4 regions of the Streptacidiphilus sp. PB12-B1b genome follow, and region 2 is predicted to be linked to each of the others. Evidence: riboswitches for the same ligand, from Rfam matches in the RefSeq annotation. Region 2 holds a riboswitch; each other region holds the start of a gene.
The links. Region 2 has a riboswitch for cyclic di-AMP ahead of GXW83_RS32210 (M23 family metallopeptidase). Riboswitches for the same ligand answer to the same signal wherever they lie in the genome.
Positions count from the first base shown of each region.

Region 1: linked by a shared signal. The riboswitch ahead of GXW83_RS20780 (family 16 glycosylhydrolase) and the one ahead of GXW83_RS32210 (M23 family metallopeptidase) in region 2 are both predicted to bind cyclic di-AMP.
Region 3: linked by a shared signal. The riboswitch ahead of GXW83_RS14495 (C40 family peptidase) and the one ahead of GXW83_RS32210 (M23 family metallopeptidase) in region 2 are both predicted to bind cyclic di-AMP.
Region 4: linked by a shared signal. The riboswitch ahead of GXW83_RS35035 (LysM peptidoglycan-binding domain-containing C40 family peptidase) and the one ahead of GXW83_RS32210 (M23 family metallopeptidase) in region 2 are both predicted to bind cyclic di-AMP.

Region 1 covers NZ_CP048405.1:4,687,226-4,694,805, reverse strand. The annotation lists gene GXW83_RS20790 (carbohydrate binding domain-containing protein) at 1-1,348, opposite strand, end outside; gene recQ (DNA helicase RecQ) at 1,589-3,499, opposite strand; gene GXW83_RS20780 (family 16 glycosylhydrolase) at 3,615-4,817, opposite strand; cyclic di-AMP (ydaO/yuaA leader) riboswitch at 4,823-4,987, opposite strand; gene GXW83_RS20775 (hypothetical protein) at 5,181-5,585, shown strand; gene GXW83_RS20770 (cold-shock protein) at 5,744-6,151, shown strand; gene GXW83_RS20765 (M48 family metalloprotease) at 6,160-7,218, opposite strand; gene GXW83_RS20760 (LacI family DNA-binding transcriptional regulator) at 7,334-7,580, opposite strand, start outside.
Region 2 covers NZ_CP048405.1:7,391,599-7,399,178, reverse strand. The annotation lists gene GXW83_RS32240 (ABC transporter substrate-binding protein) at 1-256, shown strand, start outside; gene GXW83_RS32235 (MarR family winged helix-turn-helix transcriptional regulator) at 416-937, opposite strand; gene GXW83_RS32230 (MFS transporter) at 1,069-2,448, shown strand; gene GXW83_RS32225 (undecaprenyl-diphosphate phosphatase) at 2,641-3,576, shown strand; gene GXW83_RS32220 (co-chaperone YbbN) at 3,769-4,401, shown strand; gene GXW83_RS32215 (VOC family protein) at 4,547-4,891, shown strand; cyclic di-AMP (ydaO/yuaA leader) riboswitch at 5,047-5,198, shown strand; gene GXW83_RS32210 (M23 family metallopeptidase) at 5,211-6,161, shown strand; gene GXW83_RS32205 (hypothetical protein) at 6,266-6,568, opposite strand; gene GXW83_RS35180 (hypothetical protein) at 6,960-7,580, opposite strand, start outside.
Region 3 covers NZ_CP048405.1:3,190,048-3,197,627, reverse strand. The annotation lists gene GXW83_RS14515 (MBL fold metallo-hydrolase) at 1-498, opposite strand, end outside; gene GXW83_RS14510 (hypothetical protein) at 545-1,519, opposite strand; gene GXW83_RS14505 (helix-turn-helix domain-containing protein) at 1,697-2,617, opposite strand; gene GXW83_RS14500 (alpha/beta fold hydrolase) at 2,707-3,447, opposite strand; cyclic di-AMP (ydaO/yuaA leader) riboswitch at 3,620-3,794, shown strand; gene GXW83_RS14495 (C40 family peptidase) at 3,805-4,911, shown strand; gene GXW83_RS14490 (ABC transporter substrate-binding protein) at 5,252-6,370, shown strand; gene GXW83_RS14485 (sugar ABC transporter ATP-binding protein) at 6,469-7,580, shown strand, end outside.
Region 4 covers NZ_CP048405.1:832,031-839,610, reverse strand. The annotation lists gene GXW83_RS03900 (response regulator transcription factor) at 1-440, shown strand, start outside; gene GXW83_RS03895 (ATP-binding cassette domain-containing protein) at 592-1,545, shown strand; gene GXW83_RS03890 (ABC transporter permease) at 1,542-2,378, shown strand; gene GXW83_RS35035 (LysM peptidoglycan-binding domain-containing C40 family peptidase) at 2,474-3,529, opposite strand; cyclic di-AMP (ydaO/yuaA leader) riboswitch at 3,514-3,703, opposite strand; gene GXW83_RS03880 (MFS transporter) at 3,888-5,384, shown strand; gene GXW83_RS34775 (hypothetical protein) at 5,460-7,580, opposite strand, start outside.

The sequences.
Region 1 (7,580 bases), 2.7 Mb from region 2:
TGTCGGCCCAGGAGACCAGGGTCTGCGCGTCGGCCTCGGAGAAGATCTCCCCGGAGGTGTCGTTCTGGCCGATCATCGGGGTGACCCCGATGTTGGCGTAGCTGTCGGACGGCCAGTCGGCCTGGGCCTGGGCGAGCGTGCTCTGGGCCGCCTGGACGGCCTCCTGGCCCATGTCGCCGGTGAACGAGGAGCCGTAGTCCATGGCCATGACGTTGATCAGGTCGATCCGGGTGCCGTCCTGCTTGGCCAGGTTGAGGAAGGCGACGCCGTCCGCGGCCAGGCCGGTGGGCAGCACCGGCAGGGTGACCGAGACCACCAGGCCGGGGTTGGCCGCCTCCAGGCCGTTGATCGCCTGGAACCGCAGGTTGTTGTCGGCGGTGTAGTCGAGCGAGGCGCCCTCGATGTCGAAGTCGATGTGGTTGACTCCGAGGTGGGTGATCACCTGCTGGTACGCGGCCTGCAGGCTGGCCTCGGTGGTGCAGGCCATGCCCAGTTCGGTGCCGCCGGCGCCGCCGAAGGAGACGATCGGGGTGGCGCCGTCGGCCTTGGCCGTGGCGATCTCCTGGTCCATCGCCGGGTCGTTGCCGACGGGCAGGGTGTCGCCCCAGATCGGGTTGCAGCCCGCGGAGATCACGAAGGCGGCGGTGTAGTTCTTCAGCCCGGCCGCGGCGGCCTTGTTCAGCATGGGCTCCTGGTCGTTGCTCATGTCCACGTAGGGCGCCACCTTGCCGACCGAGCCGCCGCCGCCCGGGGGCGGGGTGCTCTGGGTCGGTGTGGGCGTGGGCGTCGGCGTGGGCGTGGGGGTGCCGGTCGGCGAGGAGCCGCCGCCGCCCGGGCCGGTCAGCGAGAAGTCGTCGGCGTCGTAGGCGGGTTGGGCGTACCAGCCGTGGACGTACACCTGCAGCGAGGTCTGCGACGCCCCGGTGGTGATCGAGGTGGACAGCTGCTGCCAACCGGTGGCGGAGGGCGTCCAGGTGTCGTTGCCGCCGGTGATCCCGAGGTAGACGTACGAGCCCTGGACGTCACCGCTGAACGTGTAGGTGGTGTCGGGAGACACCGCCACGGTCTGGGTGCACTGGGCGTCGTCGGTGGAGGAGGGCGTGGCCTGCAGGGCGTAGGAGCCGGAGTGGACCGGCGAGCCGACGACCGCGGCGGTGCCCGCGTCGCAGGTCCAGCCGGAGAGGCTGCCGGTCTCGAAGCCGGGGTTCGCCAGCAGGTTGGTCGAGCTGGCCGAGGCCGGTCCGGCCAGCACGGTGGTGGCGACGGTACCGGCGGCGGCCAGCGCCAGCGCGGCGACGGCGGCGGTGGACCGGCGGGTGGTGCGCGGTGCTGTGGGGGTACGGCGCATGGGGGTGGTGCTCCTGACTGTGGTGCGTCGACAGGACAGGGCAGCGCGCGGCAGCCCGCCCGTGGGGGTGGGAGTGCTGCCGATCGGGCGCCTCGTGCGAGGCGCCTCTGCCAGTGCAATTTGGTCCAGACCAATGCGCTTGTCAAGAGCATGTGGACCGCGGGGCCGGGATGTCCTCGCGGACTGCCCGGCCCCGCAGCGTTGATGACTGCCTGTCAGAAGACCCCGGCTGGGGCCTTGTCAGTCGACCGGCTCCGCCGACTGCTCGGCGTCCGCCGACCGGCCCGCCAGCAGATCCAGGATCTGCTGGCCGTAGGTGGCCAGCTTGTTCTCGCCGACCCCGCTGACCGAGCCCAGCTCGGCCAGGCTGGTCGGGCCGCTCGCGGCGATCTCCCGCAGCGTCGCGTCATGGAAGACGACATAGGCGGGCACGCCCTGCTCCCGGGCGGTCGCCGCCCGCCAGGCACGCAACTCCTCGAACAGCGGGAGCAGTTCGGCGGGCAGGTCGACCGGCGCGGTCTTGCCCCGGCCGGAGCCGCCCGCCTTGGCGGCCTTGGCCGCGCGCACGGCCTTCTCCGGCTCCCGGCGCAACGAGACCTGCCGCCGCCCGCCGAGGACCTCGCCGCTGGCCTCGGTGAGCACCATCGTCCCGTACTCGCCCTCCACCGCGATCAGCTGCTGGGCCAGCAACTGCCGTGCCACCGAACGCCATTCGGCTTCGGAGAGGTCCGCGCCGACACCGAAGACGCTCAGCGCGTCATGGTCGAACTGGATCACCTTGGCGGTCTTGCGGCCCATCAGGATGTCGGCGATCTGGGTCGCGCCGAACTTCTGGCCGCGCTCGCGCTGCAACCGCACCACGGTGGAGAGGAACTTCTGCGCGGCGACGGTGCCGTCCCAGGACTGCGGCGGGGTCAGGCAGGTGTCGCAGTTGCCGCACGGATCGCTCTTCTGGCCGAAGTACGCCAGGAGTTGCACCCGGCGGCACTCCACGGTCTCGCACAGCGCCAGCATGGCGTCCACATGCGCGCTCAACCGGCGGCGGTGGGCCTGGTCGCCCTCCGAGGTCTCGATCATCTTCCGCTGCTGGACGACGTCCTGCAGCCCATAGGCCAGCCACGCGGTCGAGGGCAGGCCGTCGCGCCCGGCCCGGCCGGTCTCCTGGTAGTAGCCCTCCACCGACTTGGGCAGGTCCAGGTGGGCCACGAAGCGCACGTCGGGCTTGTCGATGCCCATGCCGAAGGCGATGGTGGCGACCATCACCAGGCCGTCCTCGCGCAGGAACCGGGACTGGTTCTCGGCCCGGACCCGGGAGTCGAGCCCGGCGTGGTAGGGCAGCGCGTCCACCCCGCGCTCGACCAGCCAGGCCGCCGTCTTCTCCACCGAGGCCCGGGAGAGGCAGTAGACGATCCCGGACTCGCCCGGGTGCTCGGTCTGCAGCAGGTGCAGCAGCTGCTTGCGCGGCTCGTCCTTGGGCGCGATCCGGTACTGGATGTTGGGCCGGTCGAAGCTGGCCACGAAGTGGCGGGCGTCCTGCAGGTTCAGCCGGGAGGTGATCTCGGCGTGGGTGGCCTCGGTGGCGGTCGCGGTCAGCGCGATCCGGGGCACCGTCGGCCACTGTTCGTGCAGCGAGGACAGGGCCAGGTAGTCCGGGCGGAAGTCGTGGCCCCACTGGGCCACGCAGTGCGCCTCGTCGATGGCGAACAGCGCGATGGTGCCGCGCCGGAGCAGCCGGACGGTCGCCTCCACCCGCAGCCGCTCGGGCGCCAGGTACAGCAGGTCCAGCTCGCCGGCCAGGAACTCGGCCTCCACCAGCTGCCGTTCGTCCATGCTCTGCGAGGAGTTGAGGAACCCGGCCCGGACGCCCAGCGCCCGCAGCGCGTCCACCTGGTCCTGCATCAGCGCGATCAGCGGGGAGATGACCACCCCGACGCCGGGGCGCACCAGCGCCGGGATCTGGTAGCACAGCGACTTGCCGCCGCCGGTGGGCATCAGCACCAGCGCGTCGCCGCCGCCGATCACATGCTCGACGACCTCCTGCTGACTGCCCCGGAAGGCGTCGTAGCCGAAGACCCGGCGCAGCACGGACAGGGCCGCACCGCCCTCGTCCTCGGTGGCCGGGGCGGTGTCGGGGAGGTCCGGAGCGCTCATCCGCCGATTGTACGGGCCCGGACTGTCACGACGGGACGGAAACCGTCAGCAGCGGCCCGGGTGGGCGGGCGCGGCACACCGTCCGCGCCCGCCCGCCGCTGCGCCGTCGCTCCGGTCAGCGGTAGACGCGGACGTAGTCGGCGGCGAAGCTGATCGGGGCCGTGCCGGTCGGCGCCGGGTGGTACTCGCCGGCGCTCACCGACAGGCTGAGGATCAGGTAGGCCGACCAATTGGCGCCGACACCGGTGCCGTCGGAGTAGACCTTGGTGCCGTTGACGTACCAGTCCACCGAGTTGGCGCCGTAGTAGGTGCCGATGGTGACCCACTTGCCCGGGGCGACGGCCGCGGCGTTGGTGTAGTAGTCGTGGGCCGCGTTGACGTGGTTGGTCAGCTCCAGCAGGTTGGGGTTGTCGGGGTGGTACTCGAAGGTGTCGATCTCCCCGTTGCCGTTCTTCCAGGTCCACAGCGCGGGCCAGGCCCCGGTGCCGGAGGGCAGCTGGACGCGGGTCTCGGCGTAGTCGCCGGTCTTCACCTGGAAGCCCTGGCTGGAGCCCTCGGTGGTGAGCAGCCCGGTGTTCCAGGCCTGCTTGCCGTTCTCCAGGGTGTGGCTGGACGGCGAGGCGGTGAAGGTGGCGACGCCGCCCGCGACGTTCACGGCGTTCTCGTCCAGCCAGTCCAGCTTGTTGTCGTTCGGGTTGTGGTTGCCGTACTGGAAGGCGGTGGTGGTGTCGCCGACCCAGGTGCTGCCCCAGTTGATCGGGTTGCTGAACTCGTCCGACCAGACCAGGGACTGCCCGGGCACCGGCGAGCCGCTGGACGTCGGTGCGGGCGTGGGCGTGGACGTGGGCGTGGACGTCGGGGTCGGCGTCGACGTGGGCGCGGGGGTGCCGGCGCCGGTCGTGGCGGAGACCTTCAGCGACTGCGAGGCCAGGTTGTGCCAGGCCCCGGCCGAGTCCTGCCAGAAGCCGAACTCGGTGTACGTCCCGGACGGCAGGGTGCGGCTGCCGGTGGTGAGGGACAGGCCGCTCGGGCAGATCCTGACGTCGGACGCCGAGCCGGGGAAGTCCAGGTTGTCCCCGGCCGAGTCGCGGACGCCGACGCCGAGCGTCCTGGCGGTGAAGCAGGAGCCGGAGTGGACGGTGAGCGTTGCCTTGGCAGTGGTGCCGGCGGCCATCGCGGTGGGGGAGAGCCGGTCCTGGGTGACCTTGGGCGTGGTGGCCGCGGCCTGGGCCGGGCCGGACATCAGCGGCACGGCGACCAGAGCGGCGGCGCCGGCTATCGCGCCGAGGCGTGCGGGGGCGGTACGGGGAAGGCGCATGACGGAGTTCCTCGGTGACACGCCTGCGAGGTGAGCTGTCGGGTTCGGGCCTGAGGCAGCCCTGCCGCGCGGGGGAGCGGCTTCACCCCTAGCCGGTGCCTCCGGGGGGCCGAAGGCACGGCGACTGACCTGGTTCCCCCGCTCCTGTCCGTTCGAAGCTCGGTTTCCCACCGGCGAGTGGACAGGATGAGGCGCCCCGGCGGCGGGTTCCGCCCTGGGCGGAGACAGCAGGGTAGGCAGACCATCGAGCCCCGATCAATGAGATGTGCCTTGTCTCACACACGGGCGCTGCGCGTCCCCTGTCCGAGTGATCTCCGCCCGACGGGGTGGCCTGCGCGCCCCCGGCGTGGAACGGACACGTCCATGCGCGCACCCCTGAGAACCGCCGTCGCCGCCGGCCTCGCCCTGGCCTGCGGTCCGGCGCCGACCGCCCCGGCGCGGGCCGACACCGTCCTGCGCCATGTGGACTGGGCCTGCGGCGTCCCCTACTCCGGCGAGCTGCGCTGCACGCCGCCGCTGGCGGTCCCGCCCGGCGGCCACCTCTGGATCGGGGACGACACCGGCGGCCCGACCGTCTTCACCGTCTACCAGCGGCAGGGCGGCGCCCCGGCCCGGGTCGGCTGGATCGAGATGCTGCACGGCCAGGGCCTGGCCTACACCAACACCACCGCCGCCCCCGTCGTCCTCACGGTCACCCTCCACGCCGACGCCCCCACCGACCGCTGCGGCACCCGCCCCGAACACGGTTTCCTCGACATCCGCCGCTGACCCCCGCCGGGGGCGGTCTGTCGGTGCCCACGGACAGGGGGCCGGGGTCGGTGGTGTGACGGGTGGGGCGGGTTGCGGCCCCGGGGGTGGCGGGGAGTGCTTATCATGGTGCTTGGATCGTCCGGGCAAGGGGCCCGGATCTGTTGGGGGTCGGTGCTGTGGTTGCTGGTCGTGTGGTGCGTTTCGATGGTGTCCGCGGGTACGGGTTCATCGCTCCCGATCACGGTGGCGAAGACGTGTTTCTGCATGTGAACGATCTGCTCATCCCGGAGGCGGCGGTTCGCCCCGGGGTGGCGGTGGAGTTCGAGGTCGAGGACGGCGGCCGTGGGCTGAAGGCGTCCTCGGTGCGGCTCGCCCAGGGCGAGGCCCCGTCGGTCGCGGTCGCGGAGCCCCGGCTGCTGGACGGCGAGGAGCCCATGTGCGACCTGCTGTCCGTGGCCGAGTACACCCGTGACATGACGGAGCTGCTGCTGCGTGCGGCGCCGTCGCTGACCGGTGAGCAGATTCTGCGGATCCGGGGCGAGATGCTGAAGTTCGCCAAGACCCACGGGTGGACCGAGGGCTGACCGGTCCCTCAGCGCTGGTCGCTGGGGCGGGAGTTGGGAACCACGGCGGCATCGGTACGGGTCTGCGCCCGGCCGGTGCCGCCGTCGGCGTCGTACCGGAGCGGCAGCCGCAGCCGGCCGTCGTCCACGGCATGGCGGACGCTGCCGACGGCGGTGTGCGGCGCGGCCCCGGCGAACAGTTCGGCGTCGTCCTGGGTGGCGTCCACCAGGCTGCCGCAGCAGACCGCCAGCACCAGGCCCCCGGCGACCAGCGGCAGCAGCCGCCGCCTCGGCGGGGCGGCGAGCAGCGCCCGGATCCGGCGCGGCACCGGGCCGCCGGTGGCCGCCAGCACCCCGGCCGCCCCGCGGTCCCTCTTCGCCAGGGCGGCGCGGGCCAGGGCGCGGGCGACCACCGCCCGGTCGCCGACCGCGGCAGCGGCGTTCTCGTCGGCCCAGCGCTCGACGGCGAACGCGCCCTCCCTGCCCAGCGGGCGCAGCAGCGGGCAGGCCGCCGCGGCCAGGTGCAGGGCCAGCAGGAAGAGGTGGTGCCGGTGGCGCAGGTGCGCCCGCTCGTGCGCCATCAGCGCCTCGCGCTCGGGGCCGGGCAGTGCCCGGAGCATGCCGCTGGAGACCACCAGCCGCCCCCGGGCCAGGCCGGGCAGCCCGGGCACGGCGTATGCCTCCAGCCGGTCGTCGTCGACGACGGCCAGATCTCCCGCGCCCGGCAGCCGCCGGGCCTCCCGGCAGGCGCGCACCAGCGCCAGCCCGTGCCGCCGGGCCGACAGCGCCAGCGCGCCCAGCGCCGCCGCCAGGGCCAGCCCGCAGCCGACCGCGGTCAGCCGGGCCACCGGGTCGGCGGCCGCCAGCGCCCGGGGCGACCAGGCGCCGAGCGCGGCCACGGCCGGGATCTGCCCGAGGCCGGTGAGCGCCAGCAGCGCCAACGACCAGAACCAGGCTCCGGCGGCCACCAGCGCCGCGCAGGCCAACCCCCAGGCCGCCGCGCGCGGTGGCAGCCACCGGGACGGCCGGGGCGCGGCCACGCTCAGCAGCAGGCAGACCGCGAAGGGCACGTACACCAGGATGCGCACCGGTCACCGCCCGTTCTCGTCCAGCAGCGACCGCTGCGCCAACGCCTCGTCCTTGTCCGTTTCGTCCTTGTCCTCGGCGGCCCAAGCTACTACACGGGTACGACAACCGCCCGGGTCAGCTTCGGGGCCGGGCGCAGGAGCCGCGGATGACCAGTCCGGCCGGGACGGTGCGCGGCGGCACCGGCCGCGTCGCGCCCGAGGCCGCGCCCGCCACCAGGTCGAGCAGCAGGTGGACGGCGGCGCTGCCGAGCCGGAGCGGATCCTGGGCGACGGTGGTGAGCGCGGGCCGGACCAGGCTCGCCGCCTCGATGTTGTCGAAGCCGACGACGGCCATCTGCCGGGGCACGTCGATGCCGAGGTCG
Region 2 (7,580 bases):
CACGACCGACACCACGGTCACCGCCGACAAGTGGGTCGTTCTGCAGGACCCGAAGAACCTCTTCGGCTTCCAGAACGTCGTGCCGGTCGGCCAGAAGAGCGTGCTGACCCCGGCCGTGGTCTCCGCCCTGAACGCCGTCTCCGCCAAGCTCGACACGGCGACGCTGCTGCAGCTGGACAGCCAGGTGAGCGCCAAGGGCGCCGACCCGCTGCCGGTCGCCACCGCCTGGCTGCAGTCGGTCGGCCTGCCGTCCTGACCCGTTCCGCCCGCTCGGCCAGTGCCGCCCGCCGCGCTCCCGCGGCCGGGCGGCACTGTCGTTCCCGCCCGCGCCGGCGCTCGCCCGCCCGCGCCGGCGCTCGCCCGCCCGCGCCGGCGCTCGCCCGCCCGCGCCGGGCCCGCGCGCCGGGGTGACTGATCAGTCCAGGTCGTCGCAGCGGCCGAGGGCGTCCGGCTGGTGCTGCTCGACCCGGCGCAGCATCCGGCCCAGCTGCCCGGCCAGCACCGCGCGCTCCTCGGTGGAGGCGTCCTGCAGCACGTCCTCCTCGAAGACGGCCGCCATCCGCATGGACTCCAGCCACTTCTCCCGGCCCAGCTCGGTCAGCTCGATGATCACCCGGACCCGGTTGCTCTCGTCCCGGCTGCGGGTGACCAGGTCCGCCGCGGCCATCCGGTCGATCCGGTGCGTCATCGCGGCCGGGGTCAGCCCGAGCCGCTTGGCCAGCTCGCCCGGGCCCAGCCGGTAGGGGCTGCCGGCCACGATCAGCGCCTTCAGGACCTCCCAGTCGGCCGAGCCGATGCCGAGGTCGGTCAGCTGCCGCCCGTACGCCACCGACATCCGCCGGGCGAGCCGGGACAGGGTGCTGACGATCGTCTCGACCTGCGGATCGACGGTCGGGAACTCGCGCTGGTACGCCGCCACCTGCTCGCCGATGTCCAGCTCGGACGTCGGGGAGAGCGGGGGCCCTGCGTTGGCTCGGTCATGGGTCAAGTGTATAGCCTTGCGTTCTGAAGACTTTAGGTGTTTACTCTTTCATGAGAAACAGGATCGAGAGCGAAAGGCGGTGCAGCATGACCCGCACCCTGCGGCAGCAGAAGCAGGCAGGACAGTCCAAGAGCAACGGGCAGAACGGAACGGCGGCGTCCACGCTGCGCCGCGTCCAGCTCGGCAACGCGCTCAGCGCGTTCGGCAGCGGCTTCACCGTCCCCTACATGTTCGTGTACGTGGACCAGGTGCGCGGCCTCGGTTCGATGACCGCGTGGCTGATGTTCACCGTGTTCGCGCTCGCGGCCCTCGCCGTGCTGCCCTTCAGCGGGCGCGGCATCGACCGCTGGGGCCCGCGCCCGGTGCTGGTCGTCGGCGCGGTCACCGCCGCGCTCGGCGCCTTCGCCTTCGGGCACGCCACCGGCAGCGAGCACATCCTGGCTGCGGCCTTCCTGTTCGGGGCCGGAGTCACCACCGTGCAGCCCGCGCTGGCGACGATGATCGTCCGCTGCTCCACCCCGGCCACCCGCTCGCACGCCTTCGCCCTGCAGTTCACCCTGGTCAACCTGGGTATGGGCATCGGCGCGATGATCGGCGGCCAGATCGTGGACGTCCACCGCCCCGCCAGCCTGACGCTGCTGTTCAGCATCGAGGGGCTGATGTTCCTGGTGCTCGCGGCCGTCACCGGCAGCGTCCGGATCCCGGGCGCCCCGGCGCTCGCCCCCGCACCGGCCGCCCGGAGCGACCGGGGCACCGAGGCCCGCTCGGGCTTCCCGGCGCTGCTCCGGGACAAGGCGATGATCCGGGTCTGCCTGCTCGCCGGGCTGATCTTCTTCACCTGCTACGGCCAGTTCGAGTCCGGCGTCGCCGCCTACGCCACCTCCGTCGTCGGCACCTCGCCGTCGATCCTGGGCTTCGCCCTGGGCGCCAACACCCTGGTGATCGTGGTGCTGCAGATGATCGTCGTGCGGATGACCGCGCGCCGCCGCCGCAGCGCCGCCATCGCCGCCACCGGCCTGGTCTGGCTCGGCGCCTGGGCCATGGCCGGGGTGGCCGGGCTGATCCGCGGCGACGCCATGATCGCCACCGTCGCCATGGTCTCCGTCTACGCGCTGTTCGGCGTCGGCGAGGCGCTGCTGGCGCCCACCCTCGGGCCGATCGTCGCCGACCTGGCCCCGGCCCGGCTGCTCGGCACCTACAACGCGGCCTTCGCGCTGGTGAAGCAGATCGCGGTGGCCATGGGCCCGGCGGCCGGCGTGCTGCTGGTCGGCGCGGGCGCCTCGGTCGCCTACCTGGCCGTGATGGCGGGCTGCACCGTCCTGATCACGGTGCTGGCGCTGCGGCTGCGGCACCAGCTGACGCCGCTCCAGGACAACGCGGTGCACCCGGAGCGGGTGGTGGCAGGCTCCGCCGCGCTGCCCCGGCCCCGGCCCGAGCTGCGGCCGGAGCTGCAGTCCGTCGCCTGACCGGGATGCCCGGGCCGCCCGAGGCCGCCCGGCCCGTTCACCGGAACCTTCGACCGCCCCACGGCGGCCGGAGGTTCCGGTGAATTCGGGGCGTCCGAGCGGTGAACAAGGACGGCCCGGCGACGGGGGGTCTACAGCTCTGTAGTACTTTCTGACTGCCCAGTGTTTGCCCCTGTCTGCTGAAGGCCGTCGATGTCCGTCCTCACGTATCCAGAAGCGATCGGCGTCGGCCTGCTCCAGGGCGTCACGGAGCTTTTCCCCGTCTCCAGCCTCGGCCACAGCATCCTGGTGCCCGCCCTCATCGGCGGCTCCTGGAAGCGGGACCTCAATGTCTCCGCCGCCGGCTCCCCGTACCTGAACGTGCTGATCGGCCTGCACCTGGCCACCGCGCTGGCCCTGGTCGTCTACTTCTGGCGGGACTGGGTGCGGATCATCCGCGGCCTGCTCACCTCCGTCGTCCAGCGCCGGATCGAGACCGTGGACCAGAAGCTCGCCTGGCTGCTGATCGTCGCCACCGTCCCGGTCGGCATCGTCGGGCTGGCCCTGAACAAGGTGTTCCAGGACGCCCTCGGCACCCCCAAGGTCGCGGCCGCCTTCCTCGCCCTCAACGGCCTGGTGCTCTACGGCGCCGAGCGGCTGAAGCGCGGCGGCAGCGGCCGCCGCCGGGCCGGGGACGCCGCCGTCGACGAGCTGGGCCCCGACGGCCTGCCGCTGCACCCGGACGAGGTGTCCGACCTGCGCATCACCGGCAAGCTGAACTGGAAGCAGGCCGCCATCGTCGGCGGCGCCCAGGTGCTGGCCCTGCTGCCCGGCATCAGCCGCTCCGGCGTCACCATGAGCGCCGGGATCTTCAAGGGCCTGCGCCACGAGGACGCCGCCCGCTTCGCCTTCCTGCTCGCCACCCCGGTCATCGGCGCCGCCGCGCTGCTCAAGGTCCCCTCGCTGCTCGGCCCGGCCGGGGACGGCATCCGCGGGCAGGTGCTGGCCGGCTCGGTCGCCGCGTTCGTCGCCGGCTACGTGGCGACGCGCTTCCTCACCAAGTACTTCGAGACCCGGACGCTCACGCCGTTCGCCATCTACTGCACCCTCGCCGGGCTCGGCAGCCTGGCCTACCTCAGCTGGGGCTGACCGGCGCCTGGCCCGGCGGCCGTCCCGTCCCGTCCTGGTTGCGCCCGCCGGGCGGTGAGCGGCCCGGCAGTCACCCGACGGGGTGATTGCCGCACCGCGCCCCGGCGATGCACCGGGCGCGGCGCGGCCCGGCTGCTCAACTGATGCCGGGGCGGTAGGCGCCCCGGAGTCGGACCGAGGAGGGCCCCGCCGATGACCGGCCTCCGCGCCGCGTCCCGGGCGCTCGCCTGGGCCCTGGCCGTACTCGTCCTCGGCGGCTGCCTCGGCGGCTGCGTCACCGTCGTCGGCCGTGGACGCCCCGCAGCCGGGGCCGGCGCCGCCGGACGCCCCGGGCAGCCGTCGGACGAGAGCCTGGGCCTGGCCCGGCCGTTCCTGTCGCTGCCGCCGGTCACCCTCGACCCCGTCCCCGACAGCTACGACCCGGCCGCCGACGCCTCCGACGACGTCGCCCGGGCCCTCGCCGCCGCCCGCGCGGACGGCAGGCCGGTGCTGCTGGACTTCGGCTCGGCCTGGTGCGAGGACTGCCGCGCGATGTCCGCGTTGGTCGACACCCCCGGCGTGCACCAGGTACTGGCCCGGAACTACCACACCGTCGCCATCGACGTCGGCCACTTCGACCACAACCTGGCCCTCGCCCAGCGCTACGTCGACCTGGGAAGCGTCGGCATCCCGGCCCTGGTCGAGCTCGCCCCCGACGGCAAGCTCCTCGAAGGCGACAGCGACGGACGCTTCGCCAACGCCCGCGCCTTGGCCGCCGACCAGCTGGCCGACCTCCTCGTCGACTGGCTCTACAGCGGCGCGGGCCCGGCCGCCGCCCAGCACTGACCGGCGCGCCCGCCCACGGCTTCACCCGCCCGCAGCTTCACCCTTCGGCAGCTTCACCCGCCCGCGTCGCGCCGGAACCTCGCAGTCCCGGGCCGTACGGCGCTAGCGTGGCGGAGTGGTGACGAGCGAGGGCCCGACCGCGGGCATGGGCCGGTTGGACGAGATCGTGGTGGACTGCGCCGAGCCCGCGCGGCTGGCCCGCTTCTGGGCCGCGCTGGTGGGCGGCCTGCCGGTGGACCGCGCGCCCGACTGGTCCTACGTCGACCCGCCCGGCGGCCAGCCCCGGCTGGCCTTCCAACGGGTGCCCGAGGGCAAGCAGAGCCGGAAGAACCGGCTGCACCTGGACATCGACGTCCCCGACATCGCCACCGCCCGCACCGCCCTGATCGGGCTCGGCGCGCGGGCCGTCGGCGAGGTCCGGACGGACGACCAGGGCGCGTTCCAGGTCATGCTCGACCCGGAGGGCAATGAGTTCTGCCTGGTCCGCTGATGACAGGCGTGTGTCGATCCGGTGCACCGATGCGGACAAAAGCCGCGTATGCAACGTGAGTTGCCAGCTGCCTCCCCGAACCACTTGGAATCAATCGTCTCTAGGATTAACGTTTGATAACGCAGCACGAAGTTCTGCCGTTCGACGAGCGGCGTCGTGCTCTGTCGCCTAATCCTGCTGGGCGCCGCCCCGTGCGACGCCCAGGAGCCGGGGAACCACGTACCTGGGGTGAATCAGCCGCGAGGCTGTAGGGGACCTTCCTCCCCGAACCCGTCAGCTAACCCGGTCGGCGCTAGGGAAGGAAAGGAGCACGCCGATCGTGGCGTCGTACCAGTCCGCGTGGGCACCCGTGCAACCCGAGGCGCCGCAGCGCCCCGCAGGGATCGCGCCCTCGGCCGTCCTCGGCCTGGCGGCCATGGCCGCGGTCGGCGCCACCGGCGCGATCGGCCTGGCCACCCCGGCCCACGCGGCGACCATCGGCGACGCCAGGCCCACCGGCGCCAAGCCCTCGCTCAGCGTCCAGGACCACGCCACCGCTGAACTGTCCACCGGGACCACCGCGCTGATGGAACGCGACGCCACCGCCGCCGACCCCGGCACCGCCCTCGCCGACCGCATCCGCGCCCAGGCCGCGCAGCAGCGCGCCGACTCCGACGACGCCGCCCGCCGCCAGGCCGCGCAGGCCGCCGCCGCCAAGCTCGCCGCCGCCCGGGCCGACGCCGAGGCGGAGGCCCACGCCTCCGCGCAGCACGCCGCCGAGGCAGCCGCCCAGGCCGAAGCCCAGGAGGCCCAGGCCAGGGCCGAGGCCGAGGCCGCCGCGCAGGTCGTCCAGGCCGAGCAGCAGGCCCGCGCCGCCGCCGACCAGCAGCAGCTCGGCACCCTGGTCACCCCGGTGCAGGGGGCCGTGGTCGGAGCGGGCTTCGGCCAGTCCGGCACCTACTGGGCACAGTTGCACACCGGCCTGGACCTCTCCGCCGCGACCGGCGCGCCGGTCGTCGCCATCGGCGCGGGCACCGTCACCTCGGCCGGCTGGGCCGGCTCCTACGGCTACCGGGTCGTGGAGACCCTGCCCGACGGCACCGAGCTCTGGTACTGCCACCTCTCCGCGATCGGCGTCGGCTCCGGCGAAGTGACGCCCGGTCAGCCCATCGGCCGGGTCGGCGCCACCGGCAACGTCTCCGGCCCGCACCTGCACCTGGAGGTCCGCCCCGGCGGCGGCGAGCCGGTCGACCCGGCGCAGTGGCTCTCCGAGCGCGGCCTCAGCATCTGACCGCGGGTCCTCTTTGTCCTCTGATCCTCTGATCGGACTGCAGACACGAGAGGTCCGGACGGCTCAGCTGCCGTCCGGACCTCTCACCTCTCGCGTCCGGGCTGTCAGGCCCGGCGGTCCACCGCGGCCCAGGACGCCACCGCAACGCCACCGGCGACGGTCAGCACCGACGGCCAGGCGCCCAGCTTCTTCGCCAGCGGGTGCGAGCCCGCGAACGCGGCCACGTACAGGCCGCTCAACGCACCGGCCGTGACCGGCCCCGCCGTCCGCTTCCACTGCGTCGCCGCGACCGCACCCGCGGCGAGCAGCGCCGCACCGCCCAGCTCGCGCCGCTTCGTCGCCCGCGCGACACCGTAGCCGCCGATCAGGCCGGCTGCCGCGACCAGGGATGAGGGAATCCGCGCCATGTCCGTACGACCTCCTGCACTAGTCCTCCCAGCACCCTAACCCGCCCCCGGCCACCCCAATTGGCGCGGGGGCTGCGCCGAGCTAGTTGGTGCGGGTGTTGTGCAGGTGCAGGCCCATGTAGCCGATGCTCCATCCCCCGGGGGGCAGCCCCCGGACCCCCGGCGGGGTCGTGGGTCGCGCTGGGCTAGTTGGTGCGGGTGTTGTGCGGGTGCAGGCCCATGTAGCCGATGCTCCATCCCCCGGGGGGCAACCCCCGGACCCCCGGCGGGGTCGTGGGTCGCGCTGGGCTAGTTGGTGCGGGTGTTGTGCGGGTGCAGGCCCATGTCGCCGATGCTCCATCCCCCGGGGGGCAACCCCCGGACCCCCGGCGGGGTCGTGGGTCGCGCTGGGCTAGTTGGTGCGGGTGTTGTGCAGGTGCAGGCCCATGTAGCCGATGTAGATGCGGCCGGTGCCTGAGCAGTCGTCGTGGTAGTGGAGCCGGGGGGCGGTGCCGCCACCGCCTATGCGCAGGTGGGCGCCCATGAAGACTTCGCCGGCCGGGTTGACGTCCAGCGGGACCGGGAGTTCGCGTTCGCTCTTCCATTTGCCGTGGGAGCGGACGGTACGGGACTCGTCGCGGATCACCTTGCGCGGGGGGAAGGCGTGGCAGTCGGCCGGGGTGTTCTCGCACCAGCGGCGGAAGTCCCCGCCGGACTCGCCCCGGACCGCCGCCTCGGCGTAGTCCTGGAGGGCGAGCAGGGCGTCCCAGGCCATACGGACCCAGGTCGGGTGGTCCGTCTGCTGGTCCAGGTCGCGGGTCAGCCGGGGGTCGCCGGTGAACCGGAGCAGCGGGAACTCGTCCATCCGCTCCAGCAGCTCGGCGAAGGACGCCGGGTCGTTGTGCAGGTCGCGTTCGGCCGGGGCGTGGTCGGCGAGGTCCGGGTACCCGGCGGCGGCGAGGCGCCCGCGCAGCGAGCGGACCTCGGTGCGGGCCTCGCGCAGCTCGCTGTACTGCTCGTCGTACTCCGCGGC
Region 3 (7,580 bases), 4.2 Mb from region 2:
GTTGACGCCGCCGGCGACGTCCGGGTTGCCGGCCGGGTTCCAGAACTCGAAGTCGGCCCGGGGCATCAGGTAGACGGCGTTCGGGAAGGTGGGCACCCACGCGCCGTCGACCAGGCGGGTGTTCCAGCCGATGTGGTCGGCGTGCAGGTGGGTGTTGACCACCACGTCGACGTCCTCGGGCCGCACGCCGGCCCGGGCGAGGTTGGCGAGGTAGCCCGACTCCAGGCCGGTCCAGGACGGGACGCCGGGGCGGCTCTTGCCGTTGCCGACGCCGGTGTCGATCAGGATGGTCCGGCCCTCGCTGCGCAGCAGCCAGGTCTGGAAGGCGGTGTGGACCATGGCGTCGTCGGCGCCCAGGTGGTCGGGCACGAGCGCCTGCCGGTGCTCCTTCCACGCCTGCTCGGGCAGGTCGGGGAAGAACTGGTCGGCGGGCATGATCGGGCCGTGCATCTCCTCGATGCGGGTGACCGTGACGTCGCCGAGCGTGAGCTCGTTCATGGATGGCTCCTTGCGTGGTTACGGGTGAACAGCGGGGCTGCGCGGGTCAGTTGTTCAGGTGGGCGAGGACCAGGTCGGGGTCCGTGCCGGTGAGGTAGGCGGCGCTGAGGACGGAGACGGTGTCGCCGCGCAGCGCGATGGAGGTCGGTCCTTCCAGCCCGTCGGCCGCGGTCAGCACGATGGAGTGGCTGCCGTCGGGCTGGACCAGTGCGACCTGGTTGACGGTGTCGAGGGCGGCGAGGATCTGGTCGCCGCGCCCGGTGAAGGCGAAGTCGTCGATCCCGGTGAGCCCGGTGGCGGTGACCCGGGCCTGGCCGGCGCTGCCGTTCGGCAGGACCGGGATGCGCACGATGGTGCCCCGGTCCAGGTTGGTGACCCAGACCGCGCCGTCGCGGAGCTTCAGGCCGTTGGCGCCGAGGAATCCGGACGGGGCCAGCGCCGGGTCGGTGGACCACGACTGCGCGGCGCCGCCGGAGGTGGGCACGCGCCACACCGTGCCCAGTGCGGAGTCGGCGACGTACAGGCTGCCGGTGCGGGCGTCCAGGGCCAGGCCGTTGGGCAGGCTGTCGGCGGGCAGCGCGGCGATCCGCTCGGGCTGTCCGCCGGGGCGCAGCCGCCACACGCCGGTCAGGTCGGCCGTGCCGGTGGCGTACAGGAAGTACAGCGTCCCGTCGTGGCCGCGGACGATGCCGAGGGTCAGCGGGAAGCCGAGGGCCGGGGTGTGCACGCCGCCGTCGGCCGGAAGCGGCAGGGTCGCCAGGACCCGGATCGTGCCCGTGCGGGAGACCTCGGCGACCTGGCGGGCCTTGGCGAAGGTGACGTAGCTGCCGCCGTGCGGGGCCGGCGCGACGTTCTCCGGCGTCTGGCCGGCGGCCAGGTCGAAGTGCACGGCGACACGGGCGTCGCTCAGCGGCGCCGAGGCCGCGGAGGCGCTGGGGACGGCCAGGGCGGAGGTGGCCAGGACGGCGGCGGCGGACAGGCCGACGGCGGACAGGGCGGCCTTGGAGAGCTTGGTGAACATGGTTCCTTCACTGTTTTCGGGCATGCGGCAGCCACACGGCGGCGCATGGGTGAAAGGTGCGTCCGGCCAGGGCGCAGGCGCCCATGGCGGGTTGGGGCAGCGGCCGACGGTCGGCCGTTCCCGGGGGGAGTGATCGCCCGCCGCCGGCTCAGTGCGGGCGGCGGGCCGTGACGGGGGTCAGCCGGGGCTGACCTGGGCCCCTCGTCCTTCCGGGGCAGATGTGGGGGCAGGGGTGACGGCAGCGGTGGCGGGCCGGTCGATGGCCTGGGAGAGCAGGTCCAGCGCGGCCCGCGAGGGCGAGCCCGCCGCCGCGGTGGCGACCACGACGTTCGGGCCGGGCCCGTGGCTCAGCGTCTGCTGGGTGACGGTCAGCGAGCCGACCAGCGGGTGCCGCATCTCGTAGGCGGCGACCGTGCAGTCCTTGACCCGGTGGTCGGCCCACATCGAGGCGAAGTCGGGGCTCTTGGCGCTCAGTTCGCCCACCAGCGTGTGCAGTGCCGAGTCCTGCGGGTACTGGCCTGCCACCAGGCGCAGATTGCCCACGACCGCCTTGGCCTTGCTGGGCCAGTCCGCGTACAGCTCGCGGGTGTGGGCGTCGAGGAACACCAGCCTGGCCATGTTGGGGCGCCGGGCGGGCGACTCGGCGGCGTCCGGCTCCAGGTGTCCGGCGAACAGCGCGTGCCCCAGCCGGTTCCAGGCCAGGACGTCGCTGCGGCGGCCGATCACCACCGCGGGGACGTCCGCCAGGGCGTCCAGCAGCTGGCGCGCCGCGTCGGTCACCCGCTCCGGAGCGGGCCGCCGCCCCCGGCCGCGCTGACGCTCCGGGCGGGCCAGGTCGTGCAGGTGCAGCCGCTCGGCCTCGTCCAGCCGCAGGGCCCCGGCGATCGCGTCCAACACCTCGGGCGAGGCGTTCAGCGACTGCCCCTGCTCCAGCCGGGTGTAGTAGGACACGCTCACCCCGGCCAGCAGCGCCAACTCCTCGCGCCGGAGGCCGGAGACCCTCCGCCGCTCGCCGTAGGTGGGCATCCCGATGTCCTCGGGACGGAGCTGGGAGCGACGGGCCTGGAGGAACTCGCCGAGTTGCGATGTGCCGTTCATGGAATTCAGTATGTGCGGTCGCGCGGCGCGCAGCCTGCCCCTGCCATGGGTAGGCAGCGCCGGGTGGGGCGGCCCGGCCGGCGGGCGGCTCAGCCGAGGGTGAGCAGCAGCCCGGCGAGCTCGGCCGGCTGGGTGACCATGCAGTCGTGGCCGGTGGCCAGTTCCCGTACCTGCGCCGGGGCGCCGTTGGGCTGGGTCGCGGGAACCGGTCGGCGGGCGGGGCCGTCCGGCGGGCCGGCGACGCAGTGGATGTGCGTGCGCGGGATGGCGTCCGCGGCCGGGTTGCCGAGGTGCACCGGTTGCACCAAGCAGCGCACTGACTGGTCGGTGAGCAGCCCTTGCAGCCAGGCGGCGTCGGTCGGGTCGGTGACCCCGAACAGGCCGTGGGGCGGGGGCAGGGCGGGCAGCGGCGGTATCCGCCAGGGGCTGCCGGACGCGGCGGCCTGGTCGATCAGGGTCTGGGTCAGCGGGATGACGTCGAGCGCGCTCTCGCCGTCCTCGGGGACCATGGCGTCGAGGTAGACCAGGTGCGCGATCCGGTCCGGGATCTGGTGGGCGGCGGACGAGATGACCAGCCCGGCGTAGCTGTGTCCGACGAGGACCACCTCGGTGAGGTCCTGCCCGGTGATCAGCCCGACGACGTCCTGGACGTGCGTGTCGAGCCCGACCTCGGGGCTGAGCAGGTGGGCCCTGTCGCCGTGGCCGGTCAGCGAGGGGGCCAGCACCCGGTGTCCGGCGGAGGTCAGCAGCGGGACGACGCGCTCCCAGCACGCGCCGCTGTGCCAGGCTCCGTGCACCAGGAGGAAGGTCCGACCGGTCGGCATGCTCATGGGGATCTCCCTTGTCGGGGGTGTCTCGGCTGTGCTCCGCCCGTCCGCGGGATGCCTGCGGGAACCTTTCGGCGCATCAGTAATCTTTACCGACAAGCATTGAACTAATCACGGTTGGATCACTAAAGTCGGTCAGCGAACCACCGCGCTGTCGATCACCCGCCGGGTGGCAGCGGTGTTCCCGCCGAGTCCGAGGCGCGGCAGGAGAGCCGACAACTCGGAGCCGGGGAACCACTCGTTCCTCGGGGTGAATCGACGTCAGGCCGGTCACTGCCGGTGAGGCGCCGTAGGGCGATCTTCCAGCCCGAACCCGTCAGCTAACCCGGTAGGCGGGCGAGGAAGAAGGAGCTCGCCTTCGTGGCGTCCCATCGCCGTACCCCAACGCCCCACCGCACCCGGGTCACCGTGCTGACCGCCGTCGCCGCGACCACCGTGGCGATCACCGCCAACGCGCAGTCCGCGCAGGCCGCCCCGCCGCCCAGTACCGCCTCGCTCGCCGCCGAGGTGCAGGCCGACAACGTCGCCGCCGACGCGGCGGTGCAGCGGTACGACACCGCGCAGGAGCAACAGCAGCAGCTCCAGCAGCAGGTGACGGTCCTTCAGAACGAGATCGCCCGGCAGCAGGCCGCGATCAACGCGCAGGAGTCGCTGCTCGGGGCCGCCGCCGCAGCCCAGTACCGGGACGGGGGCACCATCGACCCGACCGTGCAGCTGATGCTCTCGGCCGACCCCTCCAACTACCTGGACCAGGCCTCCACCACCGTTCAACTCAACTCCAGCCAGGCCGAGTTGCTCAGCGGGTTGCAGGGCGCCGAGACCACGCTCGACAGGGAGAAGGCCACGGCCGAGGCCAAGCTCAGGGCGCTGGCCGCGTCCGCCGCCCGGCTGGCCGCCGCCAAGACCCAGGTCCAGCAGAAGCTGAGCGCCGCCCAGGCCCGGCTGAACTCCTTCACCGCCGCCCAGCGGCTCGCCGTCGACCAGGAGCTGAACGGCGCCCCGGCGACCACGACCGCCCACAACGGCAGCGGCGGCCACGGAGCCGGGGACGGGAACGGCGGCGGTGACAGTAGCGGTGGCGGCGCCCCGGTGGACCTGGGCCATGCCTCGGCCGGGGACGCGGTCGAGGCGGCGGCCTTCGCCGCGGCGCAGACCCGGCTCGGCGACCCGTACGTGTGGTCCCACACCGGCCCGACCACCTTCGACTGCTCCGGCCTGATGATGTGGGCCTACGACAAGGCCGGGCTGAACATCGGCCGCACCACCTACGACCAGGTCACCCAGGGCACCCCGGTCGCCAGCGAGTCCGACCTTCAGGTCGGCGACCTGGTGTTCTTCAACGACGACACGCACGTCGGCATGTACGCCGGAAACGGCATGATCCTGCACGCGCCGCACAAGGGCACGGTGGTGCGCTACGAGTCCATCGACACCGTCGGCACCGTCTACGCGATGCGGCACCTGTAGAGCCGACGCTGTTCCCCCGCCAGGCCCTTCGCCCCGCCACCCCGTGGCGGGGCGAAGCGCTGTCCGGGGCCCGGCCGGAGCCTGTCCATCGTTGTAACGCATCATTGAGCCGCTCCGGCGTCCGCGGCGTCAAGTACCGCCGCCGACAGCCGTGTCGAGCCTGCGCGCGCACCCATCCGACCGCGCCGGAAGCCTTGACAGGCCGGGAGAGCGCTGTCATCAATATTCCTGTTACATCGTTGGAATGCCCTCCCCGGGCCGCAGGCGGCCCGCTCCCGGCGGCCGCCTGCGGAACCATCCGCGGGGCACCCACCCACCTCCACAAGGATGTGATCGGCGTATGCACGCCATTCCCCTGCGCAGAGCCGTCCCGGCAACGGCCCTGGCTGCGGCCCTGTGCCTCGGCGCGAGCGCCTGCACCAACGCGGGCAACGCCACCGCCTCCGGCGCCGCCACCACCGGCGGGGCCGACACCGCCGCCGCCCAGCAGACCGTCGCCGCCTCCGCCCCGGCGGGCGCCGGCTCCGGCTGCACGTACCAGACCTACGCGGGCGGGGTGCCGAAGCTCGACATCACCGACGGCAGGACCATCGTCGGGTTCTCCCAGTCCGAGTCCACCAGCAACCCGTTCCGCGCCACCGAGACCGCGAGCATCACCGCACAGGCCAAGTCCCTGGGCGTGAAGCTGATCCAGCGCAACGCCAATGCCGACGTCAACGCGCAGAACTCGCAGATCGAGGACATGATCGCGCAGGGCGCCAAGGTGCTGATCGTGGCCCCGGAGAACTCCGCGGGCCTGGGCCCGGCGCTGGCCGAGGCCAAGGCCAGGAAGATCCCGGTGCTCACCATCGACCGCACCGCCAACGGCACCGCCTGCACCGACTTCGTCGCCTTCATCGGCTCGAACTTCTACGGCCAGGCCCAGACGGCCGCCGACGACCTCGGCGCGGCCACCGGCGGCAAGGGGCAGGTCGCGGTGCTGTCCGGAACCCCCGGCAACAACGTCTCCACCGACCGCACCAACGGCTTCAACGCCGAGATAGCCGCCAAGTACCCCGGGCTGAAGGTCGTCGCCTCGCAGACCGCCAACTTCGACGAGACCGACGGGCAGACGGTGATGGAGCAGCTGCTCCAGTCGCACCCCGGCATCACCGCCGTCTACGCCGAGAACGACGAGATGGCACTGGGCGCGATCCAGGCCATCAAGTCCGCCGGGAAGACCCCCGGCAAGGACATCAAGATCGTGTCCATCGACGGCACCCAGCAGTGCGTGCAGGACGTCGCCGACGGGCAGTTGGTGGCCGACATCGAGACCAACCCGAGATTCGGACCGTTGGCCTTCCAGTCCCTGACCGACTTCTACGGCGGCACCGGCGTCCAGCCGAAGGTGATCATCAAGGACAACCACTTCACCCCCGCCAACGCGGCGCAGGCGCTGTCCGGCGGCCTCGTCTACTGAGCCCGGTCCGCCGAGCCGGTCCACTGAGCCCCTGGCGGCGGGGCGCACCCCCAGCGCCCCGCCGCCTGCGGGCCCGATCCACAGCAAGGAGGCGGTGAGTGTCACCCCAGCCAGACGTTCCGGTGCCCGAGGCGGTCCTGGAGGTCACCGGAGTGAGCAAGAGCTTCGCCGGGGTCCACGCCCTGAGCGGCGTCGACTTCCGGCTGCTGCCGGGCGAGGTGCACGCCCTGGTCGGCGAGAACGGCGCCGGGAAGTCCACCCTGATCAAAGCGGTCACCGGCGTGCTGCGCCCCGACTCCGGGACGCTGCGCCTGGCAGGCCGGGAGCAGAGCTTCCGCAGCCCGCTGGAGGCGCAGGCGGCGGGCATCTCGACGATCTACCAGGAGGTGAACCTGATCCCGCTGATGTCGGTGGCGCGCAACCTCTTCCTGGGCCGCGAGCCGCGTCGGCTGGGCCTGGTGGACCAGCGCCGGATGAACCGCGAGGCGTCCCGGGCGCTGCGCCGCTACGGGGTGGACGCCGACGTCAGCCGCCCGCTGCACACGCTGGGGCTGGGCGCGCAGCAGATGGTCGCGCTGGCGCGCGCGGTCAGCGTGGAGGCCCGGGTGGTGATCATGGACGAGCCCACCTCCTCGCTCGAACCGCGCGAGGTCGAGACCCTGTTCACGGTCATCGACGGGCTGCGCGCGCAGGGCATCGCGGTGGTGTACGTGAGCCACCGCCTGGACGAGCTCTACCGGATCTGCGACCGGGTCACCGTGCTGCGGGACGGCCGGGCGGTGCACACCGGCGCGATGGCCGGGCTAAACCGGCTGCGGCTGGTCTCGCTGATGCTCGGCCGGGAGATGTCCGCCGTGCGGCGTTCCGGCACGACCGCCTTCAGCGAGGCCACGCACGCCCGTGACGACCAGGAACCCGTACTCACCGCAAGGAACATGACGGTCCGTCATCATCTGCACGGGATCGATCTGGACGTGCACGCGGGCGAGGTGCTCGGCCTCGGCGGGCTGCTCGGCTCCGGCCGGAGCGAGACCGCCAAGGCGGTGGTCGGCGCGCTGCCCGACGACACCGGGACGGTCCGGGTGGCGGGCGAGGAGCTGCGGCACCGCAGCCCGGCGGCGGCGCTGCGGGCCGGGGTGGTGATGCTCGCGGAGGACCGCAAGAGCGAGGGCATCATCCCCAGCCTGTCGGTGCGCGAGAACATCGTGCT
Region 4 (7,580 bases), 6.6 Mb from region 2:
GGGTGCGGGTGCTGATCCTGACCACCTTCGAGTTCGACGAGTACGTCGCCGAGGCGCTGCGCGCCGGGGCCAGCGGCTTCCTCGGCAAGGGCATGCGCCCGGAGGAGCTGCTGGACGCGGTGCGCACGGTGGCGGCCGGAGACTCACTGCTCTCCCCCACCGCCACCCGCAGCCTGATCACCCGCTTCCTCTCCCAGCCGGAGCGCCCCGCCGCCGCCGACCCGGGCCGACTGGACGTGCTGACGCCGCGCGAGCGGGACGTCATGGGCCTGGTCGCGCTCGGGCTGTCCAACGACGAGATCGCGGTCCGGCTGTTCCTCAGCCCGCTGACGGTGAAGACCCATGTGAACCGGGCCATGGCCAAGCTCGGCGCCCGCGACCGGGCGCAGCTGGTGGTCGCCGCCTACCAGTGCGGCCTGGTCCGGCCCGGCACCGGCTGACCCGATCAGCCCCGGGTCGCACGCGTACCGCCAGCAGCGGGATGAGGCCCGCGCCCGGGTGTACTGCGGCCGCAGTAGGCGGACCGATGCGGCAGGGGGACGCGCCGGGTCGCCGGGTCGGGCAAGGTGATCCCATGAACGGATTCCCGCGATGATCGTAGCCAGCAACCTGACCAAGCGGTACGGCGACAAGACCGCCGTGGACGACCTGTCGTTCACCATCAAGCCCGGCATCGTCACCGGCTTCCTCGGCCCCAACGGCGCGGGCAAGTCGACCACCATGCGCATGATCATGGGCTTGGACGCGCCCACCTCGGGCAGCGTCACCGTCAACGGCAAGCCCTACAACCAGCATGCCGCGCCGCTGCACGAGGTCGGCGCGCTGCTGGAGGCCAAGGCCATCCACACCGGCCGCAGCGCCCGCAACCACCTGCTGGCGCTGGCCGCCACCACCGGCATCGGCGCCCGCCGGGTGGACGAGGTCATCGACCTGGTCGGCCTGCGCGAGGTCGCGCGCAAGCGGGCCGGCGGGTTCTCGCTCGGCATGGGCCAGCGGCTCGGCATCGCCTCCGCGCTGCTCGGCGACCCGGCCACGGTGCTGCTGGACGAGCCGGTCAACGGCCTCGACCCCGAGGGCATCCTGTGGATCCGCAACCTGCTCAAGGGGCTGGCGTCCGAGGGCCGCACGGTCTTCGTCTCCTCGCACCTGATGAGCGAGATGGCGCTGACCGCCGAGCACCTGATCGTGGTCGGGCGCGGCAGGCCCATCGCGGACACCTCCGTGGAGGAGTTCACCCGCAGTGCCTCGCGCAACGTGGTGCGGGTCCGCTCGCCGCACGCCGACCGGCTGGCGGGGCTGCTGGTCGGCCCGGATGTCGCGGTGGAGAGCGCCGAGCCGGGCACGCTCGAGGTCACCGGCCTGGAGAGCGACCGCATCGGCACGATCGCGGCCGAGCACGGCATCACCCTGTTCGAGCTCGCGCCGCAGCAGGCCTCCCTGGAGGAGGCGTTCATGGAACTCACCCGGGACGCCGTCGAGTACCACGCCAGCACCACGGTCGCCGGTTCGGGCGAGTCGGCCGGCACCGGAAGGATCACCGCATGAGCACCACCGCCACCGAACTCCCCCAGGCCGCCCCGGCCCGGGTCCAGGAGGGGAAGGTCACCCAGCTGCGGGTGATCAACTCCGAGTGGATCAAGCTGCGGACGCTGCGCTCCACCCCGATCACGCTGCTGGTGGCCGTGCTCCTCATGGTCGCCCTGGGCCCGCTGCTCACCTGGGCCAACGCCGCCCACTCCGGCGGTGGTCCGGGCGACCATGGCGCCCCCATCGTCAACGGCGCCGAACTGAGCCTCTTCCCGTACCACTTCGCCCAGCTCGCCATCGGCGTCCTCGGCGTGCTGATGGTCACCGGCGAGTACAGCACCGGAATGATCCGGGCCAGCCTTTCGGCCGTCCCCAAGCGGCTGCCCGTCCTGTGGGCCAAGGCCGTGGTCTACGCCGTGGTCGTCCTGGTGCTGATGACCATTGCCTCGCTGGTCGCGTTCTACAGCGGCCAGGCCATCCTGTCGCACTACAGCCGATCCGTGACGCTGTCCGAACCCGGTGTCGCCCGGGTCGTCTTGGGGACCGGCCTGTACCTGGCCGTCGTCGGCCTGCTCGGTGTGGCCCTCGGCGCGCTGATCCGGAACGGCGCGGGTGCCATCTCCACCCTGGTCGGCCTGCTGCTGGTGATCCCGATCCTTTCCAACCTGCTGCCCTCGAGCTGGGCCCCGCACATCGTGCCCTACCTGCCCAGCAATGCCGGCGGCGCGCTGCTCAACGTCGTCCCAGACCCGACGTTGATGTCGCCGTGGGGCGGCTTCGCGCTGTTCGTCGGCTACGCCGTGGTGCTGCTGGCCGTCGCCGGCGTGCTGCTCAAGCGCCGCGACGCCTGACCGGCCGTACCGCGACGGCAATGACGCTGCGCCCCACCGGAGTTGTCCGGTGGGGCGCAGTGCTGTCGGCGGCTGGCGCCGCTGGGTGCCGAGGGTCAGAAACGGCCGGCGAAGGTGGGGGTGTAGTCGCTGATCGTGTCGATCTTGACGCCCGCGCTGGGGTTGGCGGCCTCGACGTACGAGCCGTTGCCGATGTAGATGGCGACGTGGTACGCACCGGCGGCGGTGCCGTCGCTGGACCAGAACAGCAGGTCGCCGGGCTGGAGGGCGTTCATGGACACCGGCGTGGCGGCGGCGGCCTGGTCCTCGCTGGTGCGCGGGATGGAGATCCCGGCCTGGGCCAGCGCGGCCTGGGTCAGGCCCGAGCAGTCCCAGGCGTCGGGGCCGGTGGCGCCGTAGACGTACGCCTTGCCGACCTGCGCCTGAGCGAAGGCGATCGCCGCCGCCATGCCGCTGCTGGAGCTGGGCGCGGTGGTCGTGGCCGAGTCGCCGGAGGTCGAGCCCGAGGCGGAGCCGGAGCCGGCGCCGGAGTTGGACGACGCGGAGGAGCCGGTCGAGGAACCGGCGCTGGTCGCGGCGTTGTAGGCGGCCTGGGCGGCGGCCGAGGCGGCGGTGTTGGCGTCGCTGGAGCCGGTGCCCGAGCCCGAGCCGGTGGCCGAACCGGAGGTGCTGGTCGTGCTGGCCGGGGTGCTGGGCGCGGGGGCGGCCGGGGCGCTGGTGTGCGACGCGACGACGGTGCCGTCGAGGACCAGGTGCTCGCCGGGGTAGATCAGGTCCGGGCCCTGGGTCAGCGTGGAGCGGTTGAGCGCGTACAGACGCTCCCAGCCCCCCGAGACGTGGTGCTTCTGCGCGATGGTGGAGAGCCAGTCACCGGCGACGACGGTGTACCCGGCGGGCGCGGCGGCGCGGCGGGGGGTGCCGGCGGAGGTGGGCGCGGCGGCCACGGCGGGCGCGGGGGTGGTGCTGGCGGCGCTGGCGGAGGAGGACGGGGCGGCCATGGCGCTGGTGGCGCCGGCCAGCGGGACGGCCATGCCGACGACGCTGGCGATTCCGGCGCCGGCGAGCAGGCGCTGGGTGGCGGTACGGCGGGCAGGAACGGCGCGGTGGCGGCCGCGGCTGGACAGCAGCATGGTGAAGTTTTCCTCTCCCACGCCTGCGAGGTGAGCTGTCGGATTCGGGCTGGAGTTGCCCGGCCGTGCGTGCACGGCTTCACCCCTAGCCGCGATGCTGGAATCGCGGCGACTTACCTGGTTCCCCCGCCCCTGCCGTGGTGTCGGTACTCGTGTGCCAACGCCTCCGCCGGCAGGACTCGGCGTTTCGGAAGAGTTGGTTCCGCATAAGTGCGAACAGGATGCACGCTAGGCAGATGAGGCTTGAAACTACAAGTCCGTGTGACCTCGGTCACTGAATGCAGCACGTGCGGACGGCATCTCCAGGCCCAGATGCCAGGCCCCCGGACCCCGCATAGTGTCGTACTTGTCCATATTTGAACGGATCGGAGATCCGGCCATGGCACGTACGACCGCAGAATCCACCACCGGCGACCAGGCCACCGGCAACAGCCGCCGATGGTGGGTGTTGGTGGTGATCGGCCTGGCCCAGCTGATGGTCGTTCTCGATGCGACGATCGTGAACATCGCCCTCCCCTCCGCCCAGCGGGAACTCGGCTTCACCGACGCCAACCGGCAGTGGGTGGTCACCGCCTACGCCCTGGCCTTCGGCAGCCTGCTGCTGCTGGGCGGGCGCATCGCCGACCTCGTCGGACGCAAGCGGGTGTTCCTCATCGGCCTGATCGGTTTCTCGGTCGCCTCCGCGATCGGCGGCGCCTCGCCCAACTTCGCCGTGCTGGTCTCCGCCCGCGCCCTCCAGGGCTGCTTCGGCGCCCTGCTCGCCCCGGCCGCGCTGTCCCTGCTCACCACCACCTTCAGCGACGGCAAGGAGCGCGCCAAGGCGTTCGGCATCTACGGCGCTATCGCCGGCACCGGCGGCGCCGTCGGCCTGCTGCTGGGCGGCGTGCTCACCGAGTACCTGAACTGGCGCTGGTGCCTGTACGTCAACCTGATCCTGGCGGTCATCGCCTTCACCGGCGGCATCCGGCTGCTGCGCGCGGGCAAGCCCGCCAACCCGCCGAGGCTGGACATCCCGGGCACGGTCATCGTCTCGCTGGGCCTGTTCTGCCTGGTCTACGGCTTCTCCAACGCCGAGTCGCACCCCTGGAGCACCGTCGCCACCTGGGGCTTCCTGCTCGCCGGTGTGATTCTCATCGCCGTCTTCGCCTGGTGGCAGGGCCGCACCCCGCACCCGCTGCTGCCGCCGCGGGTGGTGCTCAACCGGTTCCGGGCCGCGTCCTTCCTGGCGATGTTCATCTCCGGCGCGGGCATGTTCGGCGTCTTCCTGTTCCTGACGTACTACCTCCAGCAGTCGCTGGGCTACTCCCCGGTGATGACCGGGATGGCCTTCCTGCCGATGATCGGCATGCTGATCATCACCTCGGTCACCGCGCAGAACTCCCTCGTCCCGAGGATCGGTCCACGACCGATCGTGCCGGTGGGCATGCTGCTCGGCGCGGGCGCGATGACCTGGATGACCGCGCTCGACCTGCACAGCAGCTACGCGGCCAATGTGCTGCCGCCGCTGCTGGTGCTCGGCGCCGGCATCGGCCTGATCTTCGCCCCGGCGATGTCCACGGCCACGGCCCGGGTCGAGCCCCGCGACGCGGGCGTGGCCTCCGCCTGCGTCAACACCAGCCAGCAGGTGGGCGGCTCGATCGGCACCTCGCTGCTGAACACCCTGGCCACCAGCGCCGCCACCGCCTACCTCGTCGGCAGGCACCACACCCCCGCCGTGCTGGCCCAGGCGCAGCTGCACAGCTACTCGACGGCGTACTGGTGGTCCGCCGGGTTCTTCCTGTTCGGCATGGTCCTGTGCGGCCTGCTCTACCCCTCCGGCAGGCCGGCCGCCGCCCCCGAGCAGGCGGACGCCGAGGCGGCCCCGGTGCACATGTGACCTCCCCGGCACCGGCGCGGCCCCCGGTCCACGTGCACCGGGGGCCGCGCCGGGCCAGGCGGGTTCAGATACGGGTCAGACGCGGGTCAGCCGGGCCCCGTACGAGGGCTCGGCCAGCGCCGACCGCAGCGTGACCGGAATCCGCTGGGCGCTGGCGCCCGTGCCGACCACCAGGTAGGCCACCGCCTGACCGGCCTTCCCGGTGCGCGGCACGGCGCCGCCCACGGCCTCCAGCGACACCGGGACGGTCGTCCCGGCCCAGCCGATGACGTTGACGTCCTTGGAGACGACCAGCGGCGTGTGGCCGCCCTCGCCGTCGTCCACGTACCCGACCACCTGGCCCTTGCTCACCAGGATCTGCGACTGCAGCACGTTCTCCGCGCTCACCAGCAGCTTCTTGCTGGTCGCCATCGCGTTGTCGAGGATGCCGAACGACGCGCTCAGCGCGGGCTGGCCCAGCGTCACGCCGAGGACCGTCTGCGTGGTGCCGCCGACGGTCGTCCGGGCCGCCCACATCAGGCAGCCCAGCGCCGCCGAGTCCGAACCGGTCTTGACGCCGATGACGCCGTCCTGGCCGATCAGGGTGTTGGTGTTGTACGTCAGCGGGTTCTGCGGCGGCGAGAACGAGGTGGTGCTGACGATCTCCCGGAACACCGGCGTCTCGATCGCCACCTTGGCCAGCTTCAGCTGGTCGTCGGCGGTGCTCTTGGTGGTGTCCTGGAGGCCGCTGGGGTCCGTGTACGTGGTCTGGTTCATGCCCAGCGCGGCGGCCTCCTGCTGCATCTTGACGACGAAGGCGGCGTCGGTGCCCGCGTCCCAACGGCCCAGCAGCCGGGCCACGTTGTTGGCCGAGGGGATCAGCAGCATCTGCAGCGCCTGGTACTCGCTGATGCGCTCGCCCTTGGTGACCTTCATGACGGACTCGCCGTCCTTGGTCCCGTTGGTGTAGTCGTCCTGCGCCTGCTGGTCCACGGTGATCAGCGGGCCCTGCTGGCCGACGGTCAGCGGGTGGTCCTTGAGGACCAGGTGCGCGGTCATCACCTTGGTGACGCTGGCGATCGGCACCGGCTTCTCCGCGCCGCTGTTGCCCAGCATGCCCAGGCCGTCGACCTCCACGGCGGACTGCCCGCTGCCCGGCCAGGCGAGGGTGGGCGTCGCCCCGGCGAAGGTGTAGCTCGACGCCGCCGTCAGCCGCAGGCGCGGCGCGGGCAGCGGACGCAGCAGCTGCACCACCGCGAGGATCACCAGCAGCAGGGCCAGCAGCACGCCCCACAGCCGGAAGCGCTGGAGCGCGCGGCGCAGCGGGGTCATCGGGCGGCTGCTGAGGGTGGCCAGTATCTCCAGCGCCTCGGAGGTGGTCTCCGGCACGGACTCCCCGCCGTCGGCGGGGCCCGCCGGCGCGGGGGCCACGGGCGTGGGGGCCACGGGCGTGGCGGGCTGGGACGACTGCCGACGCAGCGCACGGGTGGCCTGGTCCGCCGACGCCGCCGCTGCGGTCGCGGTCGCGGTCGGCAGGGCGGTGGTCGGCGCGTCAGCCGGACGCCCCCCGGGACCGACCGTCGGCAGCAGCGCAGTCCGCTTCTCGGCGGCAGACGGTAGCAGCGCCGTAGCCGCATCCTCGTCCCCCGGCCCGCCTGCGGCGGCAGCAGCGGGCGCGGCCTTGTCAGCGGCAGGGGCAGCGCTGGGCGCGGCCTGGTCTGCGGCAGGGGTACGCGGGTCGCCGGTCGCCTTCCGCGCGGCAGCGGCGGCGGGCGCGGCACCGGGCTCGGCCGGGGTACGCGGGTCGGCGGCGGGCCGGGCGGGCGCCTCGGCACCGGTCCGCAGCTCCGTGGTGCGGGTGTCCCCACTCTGGCCGGAATTCGCCCCGGCAGGCGTACGCGGGTCCACCGCAGCCGGTACCGACGCCCCGTCCTCAGGGCCGCCAGCAGAAGCACCGCGGGAGTCGTCAGCGGCACCAGCCTCGCCAGCGCCAGCAGCCTGCGAGGCAGCACCCTCGCGGTCCTCGGCTTGGCCGGAATCAGCCTCACGCTCGGCAGCGGCGGCGCGCGCGGCGGTACCGGCCTCAGCGGACGGCTCGGCGCCGGGCGCGGCGGCTGCGGTGCCCTCGCTGTCCTCGGCCTGGCCGGAATCAGCCTCAACGGAGGCGGAGCGCGCGTCGCCATCGAGTTCGGGAGCGGCAGCGGACTGCGAAGCGGT